3 regions of the Stenotrophomonas riyadhensis genome follow, and region 2 is predicted to be linked to each of the others. Evidence: predicted binding sites of a transcription regulator. Region 2 holds the regulator's gene; each other region holds the start of a gene.
What was found. The regulator FliA, encoded in region 2, starts transcription of late flagellar genes. The targets are predictions, from matches to a motif close to TAAAGTTTNNCNNNCNNNGGCCGATAA.

Region 1: SriyCCGPB3_RS21350 (GGDEF domain-containing protein) is a predicted target of FliA. The motif match lies at 1,840-1,866, and genes of this name have one in related genera.
Region 3: SriyCCGPB3_RS16010 (methyl-accepting chemotaxis protein) is a predicted target of FliA. The motif match lies at 3,746-3,772, and genes of this name have one in related genera.

What each region holds. Positions count from the first base shown of each region.
Region 1 covers NZ_CP155568.1:4,647,212-4,652,404, reverse strand. The annotation lists gene SriyCCGPB3_RS21360 (sulfite exporter TauE/SafE family protein) at 1-17, opposite strand, end outside; gene SriyCCGPB3_RS21355 (YchJ family protein) at 120-512, shown strand; gene SriyCCGPB3_RS21350 (GGDEF domain-containing protein) at 516-1,796, opposite strand; gene egtB (ergothioneine biosynthesis protein EgtB) at 1,946-3,217, shown strand; gene egtD (L-histidine N(alpha)-methyltransferase) at 3,214-4,188, shown strand; gene SriyCCGPB3_RS21335 (lytic murein transglycosylase) at 4,273-5,193, shown strand, end outside.
Region 2 covers NZ_CP155568.1:2,153,375-2,158,567, reverse strand. The annotation lists gene flhF (flagellar biosynthesis protein FlhF) at 1-1,458, shown strand, start outside; gene SriyCCGPB3_RS10150 (MinD/ParA family ATP-binding protein) at 1,445-2,332, shown strand; gene SriyCCGPB3_RS10145 (RNA polymerase sigma factor FliA) at 2,329-3,072, shown strand; gene cheY (chemotaxis response regulator CheY) at 3,130-3,522, shown strand; gene SriyCCGPB3_RS10135 (protein phosphatase CheZ) at 3,522-4,127, shown strand; gene SriyCCGPB3_RS10130 (chemotaxis protein CheA) at 4,130-5,193, shown strand, end outside.
Region 3 covers NZ_CP155568.1:3,429,191-3,434,383, reverse strand. The annotation lists gene hflK (FtsH protease activity modulator HflK) at 1-204, shown strand, start outside; gene hflC (protease modulator HflC) at 201-1,064, shown strand; gene SriyCCGPB3_RS16025 (DUF2065 domain-containing protein) at 1,132-1,317, shown strand; gene SriyCCGPB3_RS16020 (adenylosuccinate synthase) at 1,643-2,935, shown strand; gene SriyCCGPB3_RS16015 (hypothetical protein) at 3,053-3,691, shown strand; gene SriyCCGPB3_RS16010 (methyl-accepting chemotaxis protein) at 3,802-5,193, shown strand, end outside.

The sequences.
Region 1 (5,193 bases), 2.2 Mb from region 2:
GGAACCAGTTCCAGCACGGCGATCAATCAAGGTGGGGGCGCGACAGCATACGCCTGTCCTGCTTCAGCTGGCCCGTACCGCGCGTGGATCAATCCGCGCAACCCGGCGACAATGCCGGCATGAGCCGAAAACCCGCCGATCCCTGTCCCTGTGGCCTGCCCGCCGACTATGCTGCCTGCTGCGGCCGTTTCCATGCCGGTGAGGCCGCGCCCGATGCCGAGCGCCTGATGCGTTCGCGTTACAGCGCCTACGTGCGCGGTCTGGCCGACTACCTGCGCCAGAGCTGGCATCCGGACACGCGTCCGGCCGAGTTGTCGCTGGATGATGCGCCCGGCCAGCGTACCCATTGGCTGGGCCTGACCGTACACGAGCACACCGTCACCGGTACCGACAGCGCCGACGTCCGCTTCACCGCGCGCTATCGCGTCGGCGGCGGCAGTGCGGTCAAGATGACCGAACACAGCCGCTTCCAGCGCATCGACGGCCGCTGGTACTACCTCGACGCGGTCTGAGCCTCAGCCGCCACGCATGGCCAGCACGCGCTGGCCGGCATGCGCGTGCACCTGGTTGCGACCCCCGTCCTTGGCGACGTACAGCGCCTGGTCGGCGGCCTTGACCACCGCCATCGGGCGCGGATCCACATGGCTGTCGGCCAGGCCGATGCTCACCGTCACCTGTACCACCTGGCCGCTGCCACCGCGTCCGCGCTGCTGGCGGCCGGCTTCGTCATCGCGGCTGCGGGTGCTGCGGTCGCGCAGCTGCATGCGGGTCTCCTCGATGCTCTGCCGCAGCGCCTCCACGGCATCCATGCAGGCCGCCGCCGGGCGGTCCAGGAACACCACCGCGAACTCCTCACCGCCATAGCGGAACGCTCGACCACCGTCGCCAACCTTCGCCAGGCGCGAGGCCACCAGGCGCAGCACATCGTCGCCGGTGTCATGGCCGTGGGTATCGTTGAACGATTTGAAGTGGTCCACGTCCACCATCGCGATGCTGTAGGTGCCGCGTGCCCGCTGCAGGGTCTCGTTGAATGCCCGGCGTCCGGGCAGGCCGGTCAGCTCATCGCGGAAGGCCATGTGGAAGGACTCCTGCAGCATCGCACCCAGCATCAGCAGCAGGGCGGCACTGCTCAGCGCCGGCAGCAGCACCGGGTGCAGGAACACCCGTGGCAGCATCCACCACAGGCACAGCAGGGCCAGCAGCATCGCTGTATGCAGTGGGCGCGGGTGCCGCCACGCCTGCCAGCCCAGCGCAGCGGTGGCCAGCAGCAACAGCACTGCCGGCAACTGCGCGAGCGCGTTCCAATCGGCCGGGATCCACGCCCAGTGGCGGTTCGACAGCAGATCGTGCATGCCACGCGGCTGCTGCGCGGCCAACAGCAGGAAGATCATCAACGCGGTGCCGCTGGCAATGCCGCGCAGCAGCAGGTCCTGGCGTCGGCGCCCGCGCTCCGGCCACAACGCCAGCCCGGCGAACAACAGCGGCAACCAGGCCGAGATGGCATGGAAGCGCAGCGGCGTCAGCGCGGCGACATGGCCACTGCGCAGGTAGCCAGCGACGTCCTGGTGCAGCAGCGCGAACATCACCGCCACGACCAGCAGCAGGCACAGCGTGCGCACCTGGTGGTAGAGCAGGGCCAGACCGGCACCGAGGCAGGCCAGCAGCCACGGCAGGACGCGCTGCGCCGGGCTGGCCACGTCCGCGGTATCCAATGCGGTCCACACCACCACGGCAACCAGCACGGCGGGCAGCACGAACAGGTAATGCGCAGGCTGGCGGAGCGGATGCAGGGGCAAGCAGGAATTCCAGCGCGGTGACGACGCGGCCGCAGCACTGCCGTTAGCGGCGTGCGTGCCTGCATCTTGAATGCGGGGGCTCATCCATGTGAACAAAGTGACGCCGAACAATGACATCGCACTCACCGCCCTGCGCCGATGCTGCCCACATGGACAGCGTACCCGCCGCCGTCGCTGCCCCGCAGCACGATCTCGCCCGCCAGTTCGCCCATGTACGGACGCGTAGCCTGCAGCTGGCCGCGCCGCTCAGTGCCGAGGACGCCATGCTGCAGAGCATGGCTGACGCCAGCCCGAGCAAATGGCACCTGGCCCACACCACCTGGTTCTTCGAACGCTTCGTGCTGGCGGGTTTCGCCACCGCGCCAGCGCATGACCCGGCCTGGGACTACCTGTTCAACAGCTACTACAAGAGCATCGGCCCGGCGCATGCGCGGCCACAGCGCGGGTTGCTGTCGCGCCCGTCGCTGCAGCAGGTGCGCGACTACCGCCAGCAGGTCGATGCACAGGTGCAATCGCGGTTGGCGGCGGGCGATCTCGATGAGCAGGCGCTGCAGCACCTGCAGTTGGGCCTGCAGCATGAACAGCAGCACCAGGAACTGCTGCTCACCGACATCAAGCATGCGTTCTGGTGCAACCCGCTGCAGCCGGCCTACCGCGAGGACCTGCAGCCTGCCACCAGCGCTGCCAGTGCGCAGGGCTGGATCGAATCACCCGAGCGCATCGTCACCGTCGGCGCCGCGGCATGGCCGCAGCAGGCCGCGTTCGCCTACGACAACGAATCGCCAGCGCACCGCGTGCTGCTCCCCGCGCACGCATTGGCCGGGCGTCCCGTCAGCAATGCCGAGTATCGGGCCTTCATCGACGCCGGTGGCTATCGCGAACCGCGCTGGTGGCTCAGCGAAGGCTGGGCGCTGCGCGAAGCCGAGGGCTGGCAGCACCCGCTGTACTGGGATGACGCCCTGCAGCGCGAGTACACCCTGGGCGGTTGGCGCGAACTGGATCCGCACGCGCCGGTCTGCCACCTCAGCTACTACGAGGCCGATGCCTGCGCCCGCTGGTCCGGCGCGCGCCTGCCCAGCGAGTACGAATGGGAAGCCGCCGCTGCGTCGCAGCCGCTGCGCGGCCATTTCGCCGATGACGACCGGCTGCACCCGCAGGCAGCGCAGGGCAGTGGAATGCGGCAGCTGTTCGGCGATGTCTGGGAGTGGACCCACAGCGCGTATGGCGCCTATCCGGGCTTCCGTCCCTTCGCCGGCAACCTCGGTGAGTACAACGGCAAGTTCATGTGCGGGCAGTGGGTGCTGCGTGGCGGCAGCTGCGCGACACCCCGCGGCCATGTGCGCGCCAGCTACCGCAACTTCTTCATGCCGCCGGCGCGCTGGCAGTTTTCCGGACTGCGCCTGGCCAGGGACCTCACATGAGCACCGTGCATGACGCGCTGCAGGCATTGACCGATCTCACCCCCGGGCGCCAGCAGATCCTCTCCGACGTGGTGGCCGGGTTGTCGCGCACGCCCCGGCAGCTGCCGTCCAAGTACTTCTACGATGCGCGTGGCTCGCGCCTGTTCGAGCAGATCACCCAGACTCCCGAGTACTACCCCACGCGGACCGAGTTGGCCCTGCTGGCGCGTGTGCTGCCGGACATTGCCCGGACCGTTGGACCACGCCTGCATGTGGTGGAGCTGGGCAGCGGCAGCGGACGCAAGACCGCGCAGCTGCTGGCCGCACTGCACGACCCTGTGGCCTACACGCCGATCGAGATCTCGCGGGCCGCGCTGCTGTCCAGCATCGACCATCTGGCACCGGCGCTGCCCGAGGTGGAGATGCTGCCGGTCTGTGCCGACTTCACCCGCCCCGTGGCCGTGCCCATGCCTGAACGCGAACCCGCGCGACGGCTGCTGTTCTTCCCCGGTTCCACGTTGGGCAACTTTGAAGGCGAAGACGCGGTCGCACTGCTGCGGGCGATGCGCCAGACCATGGGCCGCGACGGCCTGGCCCTGGTCGGCATCGACCTGCACAAGGACCCGGCGCTGATCGAAGCGGCCTACAACGATGCGCAGGGCGTCACTGCCGCATTCACCCTCAACCTGCTGGCCCGGCTCAACCGCGAGATCGGCAGCGACTTCGACCTCGACGGCTTCCGCCACCGTGCCCGTTACAGCATCGCGCGGCTGCGCATCGAAACCGATCTGGTCAGCCGCTGGGCGCAGGATGTGCATCTGGATGGCCGCAGCTTCCACGTTGCCGCCGACGAACCGATCCGCGTGGAGTACAGCCACAAGTACACCGACCACAGCTTCGAAGCGCTGCTGCAGCAGGCGGGCCTGCAGGTCACGCAGCGCTGGGACGCCGACAGTCCCGCCTATGGCCTGCGCCTGCTGCGCACCGCCTAGGGCGGACGGCCAGCGGGTGCCGCTTCAGGTTGAGCGACACCGGTGCCCCTAAGATGGCCGTGCAACGGCAACACGGAGGACGCCATGCCCATTCTGACCACGCTCGGCCTGGCGGCCGCTCTCGCCTCGCCCCCCGCGTTGCCTGCAGCACCGGATGCCAGCGTCGATCCGGCCTTCAGCCGCTGCCTGACGGACCTGCAGGCCACGGCCGCCAGCCAGGGCATCAGTGCCGATCGCTTCAATGAAATCACCGCTGGGCTCACCCCGGACCCCAGTGTGCTTGGCCTGCTCGATGCGCAGCCGGAATTCACCACACCGATCTGGGACTACCTGGCCGCGCTGGTCGATCGCCAGCGCGTGGCTGATGGTCGCGCCATGCTGGAGCAGCATCGCGACCTGCTCGATCGGGTGTCGGCGCAGTACGGTGTCGATGCCGCCACCATCGTCGCGGTCTGGGGCGTGGAGAGCGACTACGGCCGCGTGTTCGGCAAACGTCCCCTGCTGCAGTCACTGGCCACGCTGTCCTGCGCCGGCCGTCGCCAGCCGTTCTTCCGCGGTGAACTGCTGGCGCTGCTCAAGCTGATCGACCGCGGAGACCTGCAGGCACAGGGGCTCACCGGTTCCTGGGCCGGTGCCTTCGGGCACACCCAGTTCATGCCCAGCACCTATGCACGCATTGCCGTGGACGGGGATGGCGATGGCCGCCGCGATCTGGTCGGCAGCATTCCCGATGCACTGGCCTCCACTGCCAACTACCTCAAGCGCGCCGGCTGGCGCAGTGGCGAGCCGTGGGGCATGGAAGTTCGCGTTCCCGCTGGCTTCAACGCCAGCCAGGCCGGACGTACCCAGCGTCGTGCCCTGGCCGACTGGCGTGCGCAGGGCGTGACCGCGCTGGACGGCAGCGTGCTGGCTCCGGCCAACCTGCCCGCCGACGCGCGCGCCGCCCTGCTGCTGCCGGCCGGCAACAAGGGCCCCGCGTTGCTGGTGTTCCGCAACTACGACGCG
Region 2 (5,193 bases):
GAAGCCTCGCGCCGCGACGTGGCGCCGCCGCCGGCACCCAAGCCGCGCACCGCTGCCGATGCGGTGATCGCTGCGGTCACCCGTCGCCGCAGCACCACCCCGGCGCCGGAACCGGTGGCTGCCACCACCTCGGCGGTGGCCGCCCTCGCCCGCGCCGCCGTCGGCGCCACCGGTCGCACCCTGGACAGTGCCGACGAGATCGTACCGACCCGCGGCAGTACCGGCTTCGCCGCCACCCTGGCGCGTGCCGCCGTCAACGAACCGGCGCTGCCGGAACAGATCTTCGCCCCGTTCGCCGAGGCCATCGTCGCAGCGGAACCCGCCAGCGCCGCGCCGGCCAACCGCGCCCGCTTCCAGATCGACCCGCCGCACGAGGCGCATCACGAAAGCGCGGCCCCGGCCGTGCAGCCGCCGCCGCTGCCGACCGCTGCCATGACCGAAGCGCAGCCCGCGATCGCCGCCAGCGAACCGGCAGCGGTCGAAGCCGCCGGCGAAGCCAGCCCGGCCCCCATGCTGGCTCCGGCCCCGGCGCTGACCCTGGTTGCCCAGGACGACGCCGAGATCCGCCAGCTGCGCCAGGAAGTGGCCGGCATGCGCCAGGTGATCGAGCGCGAGATGAACCGCTTCACCGACGAGCGCCTGCGCGGCTGCCCAGTGCGCGCCACCGCGCTGGACCTGATGGACGAGTATGGCTTCGATGCCGGCCTCGCCCGCGACGTGGCCATGCAGATCCCGCTGGAAACCGAAGCCCACCGTGGCCGTGGCCTGATGCTGGGGCTGATCTCGCGCAAGCTGCCGATCGCCCCGGTCGACCCGCTGGAAGAAGGTGGTGTGATCGCACTGGTCGGCCCCACCGGCGCCGGCAAGACCACCACCATCGCCAAGCTGGCCTCGCGCTTCGCCGAGAAGCACGCTGCGCGTGACGTCGCCCTGGTCACCACCGACACCACCCGCATCGGCGCCCGCGAGCAGCTGTACGGCTACGGCCGCCAGCTCGGCATCGCCGTGCACGAGGCCAACAGCGGCACCGACCTGGACCAGCTGCTGGAACGCCTGAAGGACTACAAGCTGGTGCTGATCGACACCGCCGGCCTGGGCCCGCGCGACCGCGCACTGGCCGCCCAGCTGCAGTGGCTGCGCGCCGCGCGCCAGGTCCGCACCCTGCTGGTACTGCCGGCCAACACCAGCTTCGGCGACATGGACGAGGTGGTCCGCCGCTTCGGCGCCGCCAACCTGCAGGGCCTGGTGCTGAGCAAGCTGGACGAGACCGGCCGCTTCGGCAACGCCCTGTCGGTGGCCGTGGACCATGCCCTGCCGATCACCTGGGTGACCGATGGCCAGGACGTCCCGGAGGACCTGCACCGGGCCAGTGCAGCCAATCTTGTACTTCGCCTTGAAGATTTGCGCCGAGCGGCCGATATGCCCTGCAACCCGGAGTTGAACCATGCCGTCGCGTGAGTACGCCAAGCTGACCAAGACCTTCCCGCTGTCGGCCACCCGCAGCGAGCCGCTCGGCCCTGTGCGCACCATCGCCGTGACCGGCGGCAAGGGCGGCGTGGGCAAGACCAACGTCTCGGCCAACCTGGCCGTGGCGTTGGCCGGCATGGGCAAGCGCACGCTGCTGCTGGACGCCGACCTCGGCCTGGCCAACATCGACGTGATCCTGGGGCTGAACCCCACCTTTACGTTGGCCGACCTGGTCGCCGGCCGCTGCTCGCTGGAAGACGTCATCGTCGAAGGCCCGAACGGCGTGTTGGTGGTCCCGGCCGCGTCCGGCCGCCGCCACATGGCCGAGCTCGCCCCGGCCGAGCACGTTGGCCTGGTCAACGTGTTCTCCGAGCTGGAGCGCGAACTGGACATCATGGTGGTGGACACCGCCGCCGGCATCACCGACGGCGTACTGACCTTCTGCCAGGCCGCGCAGGACACCGTGGTGGTGGTCTGTGACGAGCCGGCCTCGATCACCGACGCGTATGCGCTGATCAAGGTGTTGTCGCGCGAGCGCGGCGTGGACCGTATCCAGGTGGTGGCCAACATGGTGCGCGACCCGAACGAGGGCCGCGTGCTGTACGAGAAGCTGACCCGTGTCTGCGAGAAGTTCCTCGCCGATGTGTCGCTGAACTACCTGGGCTGTGTGCCGCAGGATGACTGGCTGCGCCTGTCGGTGCAGCGCCAGCAGCCGGTGGTGAAGGCCTATCCGTCCAGCCCCGCCGCGCTTGCGATCACCGAGATCGCGCGCCGCACCGCACGCTGGCAGGCGCCGACCGAACCGCGTGGCGGCGTTGAATTCTTCCTCGAACGCATCCTCAAGCAGCGCGGGGTGGCGGCATGAAAGGCGCAGCCCAATACAGGGAAGTGCAGCGCTCGGCAGCCAACGAGGTCATCGCCCTGCACTCGGACCTGGTGCGGCGCATCGCCCACCACCTCGCCGCACGCCTGCCTGCCAGCGTCGAAGTCGACGATCTGATCCAGGCCGGCATGATGGGGCTGATCGAGGCCTCGCGCAGCTATGACGCCGACCAGGGTGCTTCGTTCGAGACCTACGCCTCGATCCGCATCCGCGGTTCGATGATCGATGAGATCCGCCGTGGTGACTGGGTGCCGCGTTCCGTGCACCGCCGTGCTCGTGATGCCGCCGCCACAATCCGCCGCCTGGAACAGAGCAGTGGCCGCGCCGCCAGCGCCACCGAAGTGGCCGCTGCGATGGAGATGCCGCTGCCCGAATACCTGCGACTGATGGAAGACGCTGCGCGCGGCCAGGTGCTGAGCCTGGAATCGCGCATCGAGGACCAGGGCGAGCTGGACACCGTCGCCCAGGGCGGACCGACCCCGCAGCAGGTGCTGGAGCGGGGCGAATTCGGTCGCGAACTGGGCAAGGCCATTGGCCACCTGCCCGAGCGCGAAAAGCTGGTGCTTTCGCTCTACTACGAGCAGGAACTGAACCTGAAGGAGATCGGCGCGGTGCTCGGCGTGAGCGAGTCGCGGGTCTGCCAGATCCACGGCCAGGCCGTGCTGCGCCTGCGTGGTCGACTGAAGATTTTCGAGGCGGCAGACGCCGGCCTGGAAGAATGAACATGCCCGAGGTGGCTGCCCCCGGCCACCCGGAATGAACAACAAAGGAATTCTGCTTTGAACAAGAACATGCGCATCCTGATCGTCGACGACTTCTCGACCATGCGTCGAATCGTCAAGAACCTGCTGGGCGATCTGGGCTTCACCAATACCGCCGAAGCCGAGGACGGGCATGCTGCGCTGTCGCTGCTGCAGAGCCAGCCGTTCGATTTCGTGGTCACCGACTGGAACATGCCGGTGATGACCGGCATCGAGCTGCTCAAGGCGATCCGCGCCGATGCCAAGCTGAAGACCCTGCCAGTGCTGATGGTCACCGCGGAAGCCAAGCGCGAGCAGATCATCGAAGCCGCCCAGAGCGGTGTGAACGGCTACATCATCAAGCCGTTCACTGCACAGACGCTGGAAGAGAAGCTCGGCAAGATCTTCGAACGCCTGGCGGCCAGCGCCTGATGGATACCACGGTCGACAAGAACGCCCTCGCCCTGCGCCTGCAGGAAGCCCTGGACGCGCTGGAGTCCGGTGATGAGGCCGCCTGGCGGCAGCGCATCGACGGACTGGTCGCGCTGCGCACGCAGCCGATGATGAGCGGCCTTTCGCGGCTGGCCCGCGAACTGGGACAGGCGCTGGGTGAACTGCCGACCGTACCCAGCGAAGCCGGCGAACTGGACGATGCCTGCGCGCGCCTGGACCACGTGGTGGCGATGACCGAACAGGCCACGCACCGCACCCTGGACCTGGCCGAAGAATGCCGCAGCCTGACCGAACAGCTGCGCGCCGAAGGCCTGCAGCCGGGCCAGGACGCGCAGCTCGATCGCATCCGCCACAACCTCACCGAGATCGCCCTGACCCAGAGCTACCAGGACCTGACCGGCCAGATCATCCGCCGCGTGGTCGGCATCGTCCGCCGCGTGCATGAAGGTTTCGGCGCGCTCGGCCTGCCGCCGGAACAGCATCGCACCGACCCGGAACTGGCCGGGCCGGCACTGAAGGGACTGGACCGCCACGCGGTCTCGCAGAACGACGCCGACGACCTGTTGTCGGATCTGGGGCTGTAAGCATGAGCGCGGTATCCGACGACATCACTGCCGATTTCATCATCGAGGCGCAGGAGATCCTGGATCGCCTCGGCGAACAGCTGGTGTCGCTGGAGCAGGCACCGCAGGACAGCGATCAGCTCAACGCGGTGTTCCGCGGCTACCACACGCTCAAGGGCGGTGCTGGCTTCCTCGGCGTCACTGCCATGGTCGAGCTGTGCCACGCCGCTGAAGAAGCGCTGGGCGCCGCGCGTGCCGGCCAGGCCGTGCTGCAGGCCCACCACTTCGATGCCGCCCAGCAATCGCTGGATTACCTGCAGTCGATGCTGGATGCCGTGTCTTCCGGCACAGAACCGGGCTATGCACCGCCGGACCTGATCGCCCAGTTCGACGTGCATGGCGGCGGTGCCGCCGCGCCCGTGGCCGTCACCGTGCCCGCTGCCGGTGGCAGCGACCTGATCACCGACGACGAATTCGAGGCCCTGCTCGACCAGCTGCACGGCGGCAATGCGCCGACCGCGGTCACGCCTGCGAAGAAGGCTGACGACGGACTGATCAGCGAAGACGAATTCGAAGCCCTGCTCGACCAGCTGCACGGTGGCGCCGCACCGGGCGCCAAGCCCGCTGCGGTAGTGGCACCGGCGCCGACCGCCGCCCCGCGCTCGGCGGCCGCACCGGCACCGGCGGCCAAGCCGGCCGCCAAGCCGCTGGCCGAAGCCGAACACACCGTGCGCGTGGACACCAAGCGCCTGGATGCGATCGTCAATCTGATCGGCGAACTGGTGCTGTCGCGCAATCGGCTCAAGACCCTGCGTGCGCGCCTGCGTGACGAGGAGCTGGACCGCGCCGTGTCCACTCTGGATATCGCCACGGCCCGCCTGCAGTCGGCCGTGATGCGTACCCGCATGCAGCCGGTGGGCAAGGTGTTCTCGCGCTTCCCCAAGGTCGCCCGCGACGTCGCCCGCTCGCTGAAGAAGGAAGTGGACCTGGAGCTGATCGGCGCCGAGACCGAGCTCGACCGCAACCTGGTGGAAGCCCTGGCCGACCCGCTGGTGCACCTGGTCCGCAACGCCATCGACCATGGCGT
Region 3 (5,193 bases), 1.3 Mb from region 2:
ATCGGTGGCGATGGCCGCCAGCTGATCTACGTGCCGATGACCGGCGATACCCGTCCCACCACCTCGGCGCCGCCGGGAGTGACCAATCCGGAGGTGGTGATGCCGTCGCTGCCGGGTGCAGCGGCGGAAGCTTCCCGTGATCCGGGCCGGCCGGTGGGCCGCCCGACCGGGCGACCGAGCGGCCGTGAGGAGGGCAGCCGATGAAGAGTCCTATCTGGATCGCCGTGATCGTGGCGGTGGTGCTGGGCCTGCTTGGCTCGGTGTACGTGGTCCGCGAGGACCAGACCGCCATGGTGCTGAACCTGGGCAAGGTGGTGCGTTCGGACATCAAGCCGGGCCTGCACTTCAAGGTGCCGGTGGTGGAAACGGTGAAGGTCTTCGACCGCCGCTTCCAGGTGCTCGACACCGCCCCGGCGCGTTACTTCACCGCCGAGCAGAAGGACGTCAGCGTCGACTTCTTCGCCATCGGCTACATCTCCAACGTGGGTGACTACTTCCGTGCCACCGGCGGCGATCCGCGTATCGCCAATGCCCGCCTGGCGCCGATCATCACCGACTCGCTGCGCAACCAGATCAACTCGCGCACCCTGCAGCAGCTGGTGTCCGGCGACCGCAGCGAGCTGATCGCCGAGCAGCTGAAGGGGATCAACGAAGCGGTGGCCGGCCTCGGCATGCAGATGATCGACCTGCGCATCAAGCAGGTGGACCTGCCGACCGACAGTCAGGTGATCAATGACGTGTACGAGCGCATGCGTGCGCAGCGCAAGCAGGAAGCGGCCAAGCTGCGTGCGGAGGGCGAGGAGCAGTCGCTGACCATCCGCGCCCAGGCCGACCGTGACAGCACCGTGCTGATCGCTGAGGCCGAGCGTGATGCACAGCGCCTGCGCGGTGAAGGCGACGCCGATGCGGCGCGCATCTACGGCAAGGCCGGCTCGGCCGACCCGTCGTTCTATGCGTTCTACCGCAGCCTGGAGGCCTACCGTGGCTCCATGAGCGACGGCAACGGCGTGATCGTGCTCGACAAGAACGACCCGTTCCTGCAGTACCTGAAGAACGACCGCTGAGGTCGCAGGGCAGTACCCCACGGGGCCCGGCCAGATGCCGGGCCCCGTGCTTTTTCCGGAGTCCCCCATGAAAGATCTGTTCGCCGCCGTCTGCCTGGTGGCGGTGCTGGAAGGCCTGTTCCTGTTCGTCGCCCCGTTCGCCTGGAAGCGCATGGCCGAGCGCCTGCTGGACCTGCCCAGCCCGGCCCTGCGCAGCTTTGGCGGGCTGGTGCTGCTGGCCGGCCTGAGCCTGCTGTGGTGGGTGCGGCATTGAAAGGGTAGTGCCTGACCGGCCGGTACATGCGTGGCGCGGCTCTGGTAGATGCCAACCTTGGTTGGCATTGCCGGCCAGCGGCCGGCACGACCGGGCGGGGCGCCTGACCGGCCGGTGAAGCCGTCCGTCGGAAAGGTGGCACCCGACCCCGGAAACCCGGATAATGCACAAAAGCCGGACGGGCCTCCCCGTTCGGCTTTTTCCGTGTCTGGGCCTTCCATCGCCGGCTGCTCCCCGTTTGGAGCCGCCTTCCAGGTGCTGGCCAGCCCCGCCACGGTTCAACCGTCCGCGGCCCCGATGGCCGCAACAAATCGAGGAGCCCGTCATGGGTCAGTCTGTCGTAGTGTTGGGTGCCCAGTGGGGCGATGAAGGCAAGGGCAAGATCGTCGATCTGCTCACTGAGGAAATCGGCGCCGTCGTGCGCTTCCAGGGCGGCCACAATGCCGGCCACACCCTGGTCATCAACGGCAAGAAGACCGTCCTGCACCTGATTCCGTCGGGCATCCTGCGTGACGACGCGCTGTGCCTGATCGGCAACGGCGTGGTGATCTCGCCGGCCGCGCTGCAGAAGGAAATCGCCGAGCTGGAAGCCTCCGGCGTGGAAGTGCGTTCGCGCCTGAAGATCTCCCCGGCCGCGCCGCTGATCATGCCGTACCACATCGCCCTGGACCAGGCGCGCGAGCGCGCTGCCGGCGGCAAGGCGATCGGCACCACCGGCCGTGGCATCGGCCCGGCCTACGAAGACAAGGTGGCGCGTCGCGGTATCCGCATCGCCGACCTGCATTACCCGAAGCAGCTGGAAGAACTCCTGCGCACTGCGCTGGATTACCACAACTTCGTGCTGACCAAGTATCTGAACACTGACGCGGTCGATTTCCAGAAGACCTTCGACGAAGCGCTGGCCTTCGGCGAATACGTGCAGCCGATGAAGTCCGACGTGGCCGGCATCCTGCACGACCTGCGCAAGCAGGGTAAGCGCGTGCTGTTCGAAGGCGCGCAGGGTGCGCTGCTGGACATCGACCACGGCACCTACCCGTACGTCACCAGCTCCAACACCACTGTTGGTGGTGCGCTGGCCGGTTCCGGCGTCGGCGCCGATTCGATCGACTACGTGCTGGGCATCGCCAAGGCCTACGCCACCCGCGTCGGCGGCGGCCCGTTCCCGACCGAACTGGACGACGAAGTCGGCCAGGGCATCCGTGACCGCGGCGCCGAATACGGTGCCTCGACCGGTCGTCCGCGTCGTTGCGGCTGGATGGACATCGTCGCGCTGAAGCGCGCCGTGGCCATCAACGGCATCAGCGGCCTGTGCATCACCAAGCTGGACGTGCTGGATGGCATGGAAAAGCTGAAGGTCTGCATCGCCTACGAATACAACGGCAAGCGCACCGAATACGCGCCGCTGGACGCGCAGGGCTGGGAAGACTGCACCCCGGTGTACCTGGAGTTCCCGGGCTGGAGCGAGAACACCCACGGCATCACCAACTGGGACGAGCTGCCGCCGGCCGCACGTGCCTACCTGCGTTCGCTGGAAGAGCTGGCCGGTTGCCCGATCAGCATCGTCTCCACCGGCCCGGACCGCGACCACACCATGGTCCTGCAGGATCCGTTCGCCTGAGGTAGCGCCGGGCGCTGCCCGGCGTAGGTGACAGGAAGAGCCCCGCGAAAGCGGGGCTTTTTCGTTACTGTGTCGGCACGGCCAGCAGGGAAGTGACGTGATGACCCGGATGTCAGCGTGAAGGGCGTAACGGTGGTGCGGATCACCCTGTGGGTGCTGTGGAGCCTGTGGGCGCTTGCCTGCGCGGTGCTGGTGCTGGGCGCGATCGCCAACTACATGGCCTCACGCACGCAGGTGCTGCCTCTGGTGCTGAGCCCGGGTGCGACGGCCGAGGTCACGGTCTACCGCTTCATTGATGACCAATTGCGGCTGCGCCTGCGTTACGCGGATGACGGTACTGCCACGGCGATCGACCCTGAGGTGCGCCTGCGCGCGGAAACCCCGACAGATCAAACTGACTTCCGCGCCGAAACGCGTTCGGGCGTGCCGGGCTCCGGCATTACCCGCGCGCTGGAATCGGTTGAGCCTGGTGGATTTGCCGCCTCGTACTTCGGCTATGGCCGGGGGGATGCGCTGCCGCGCGGGCGTTCGTGGCTGCGGGTGACCGTTCTGGAGGTCGAGCCCGCGCTGGCGGGGCGCGTGGCCTCGGTGGAACTGCTGCCACCGATGGACGTGCTGAAGCTGACTGACCTGGACTACGTGTGGCTGTGGCCGTTCTTCTTCTGGAAGGTGGCGGCGTTGTTCCTGCTGATTCCGGGCGCTGCGCTGGCGGTGTTCACCTTCACCCTGCGGCGCTGGCAGCGCCGGGTGCCGTGACCGCCGTGCCATCACCTCTCTGAACCGTACCCGGCCGGATGGCATGGTCGCCATCAAGCCACGCCCGGCAGCGGCCGATAGGGGCGCATCCCCCCGTTTTGGATGTACCGATGAACTACTTGAGGAATGTCAGGGTTGCCTGGCGTCTTGGGCTGGGCTTTGGCCTGTTGCTGCTGCTGGTCGCCGCCGTGGTGGCCACCGGCGCCACCGCCAGTGTCGTGCAGAAGCGCGCGATGCAGCAGGTGGTCGACGTCAGCGTGGCCAAGGTGCGCCTGCTGTCGCAGATGCTCGATGCCAACAACCAGATGATGGTGGTGCGCCGCGAGATGCTGATCCGCCAGGGCGAAGACCGCGGCCACGACGAGCAGCGCATCGCCGATCTGGTGAAGCGCTACGAGGCCAGCTGGACCGCCTACCAGGCGCTGCCCAGCGACGCCGACGGCAAGGCCATTGCCGAAACCATCGCGGCCAAGCGTGCCATTGCGCGCCCGCTCAACAAGCAGACCAGCGAACTGATGGAGCAGGGCGACTACCCGGGCGCCGTGGCGCTGACCCTGGGGCCGGTGCAGGAAGCGGCCAATGGCTGGAACAAGGCGCTGTCCGATGGCGTGGACTTCGAAGAGAAGGAAAGCCGTGATGCCGCCGCCGAGGCGATTCGTCTGGGTGAGCGCAGTCTGCTGCAGCTGCTGGTGCTGGGCGGTGTCGCGCTGCTGGTGGGCATCGGTGCCTCGGTGATGATCGGCCGCAGCCTGACCGGCCCGCTGGCCCGCGCCGTGAACCTGGCCGAACGCCTGTCCAAGGGACAGTTGGACCAGGAGTTTCGTCTTGGTGGCCGCGATGAACTGACCCAGCTAGGCGAAGCCATGGCCAGTGTGCGGCAGAGTGTGCAGGCGGCGATCGGCGCACAGCTGCAGATGGCAGAGCAGCATGAGGCCGGCGCGATCCGCTATCGCATGGACGTCACGGCGTTCCCCGGTGACTTCGGCCGCATGGTGCAGGCCACCAACAGCCTGGTCGAATCGCACGTGCAGGTGGAGCTGCTGATGGCCGAGGTGATGCAGCGCTACGCCATCGGCGACCTCAGCCGTGACCTGCCGGATTACCCGGGCGAGAAGGGCACGCTGACCCGCACCCTGGCGGCAGTGAAGCAGAGCCTGATGGCAATCAACGCGCAGATCGATGAACTGGCCCGCGCCGCGCGCGCCGGTGATTTCAGCATGCGTGGCGACGCCGCTGCATTCCAGTTCCAGTTCAAGGCGATGGTCGAGCACCTCAACGGCATGATGGCCAGTTCACAGGCCAGCATCGCCGATGTCTCCGACGTGCTGCGCGCGATCTCGCACGGCGACCTGACCGCACGCATGGACGGCGAGTACGACGGCGTGTTCGCACGCATGCGTGACGACGCCAATACCACCACCGCACAGCTGACCGGCATCGTGCGGGGCATCCAGGTGGCTGCCGACAGCATCAACAACGCGGCGCAGGAACTGGCCGCCGGC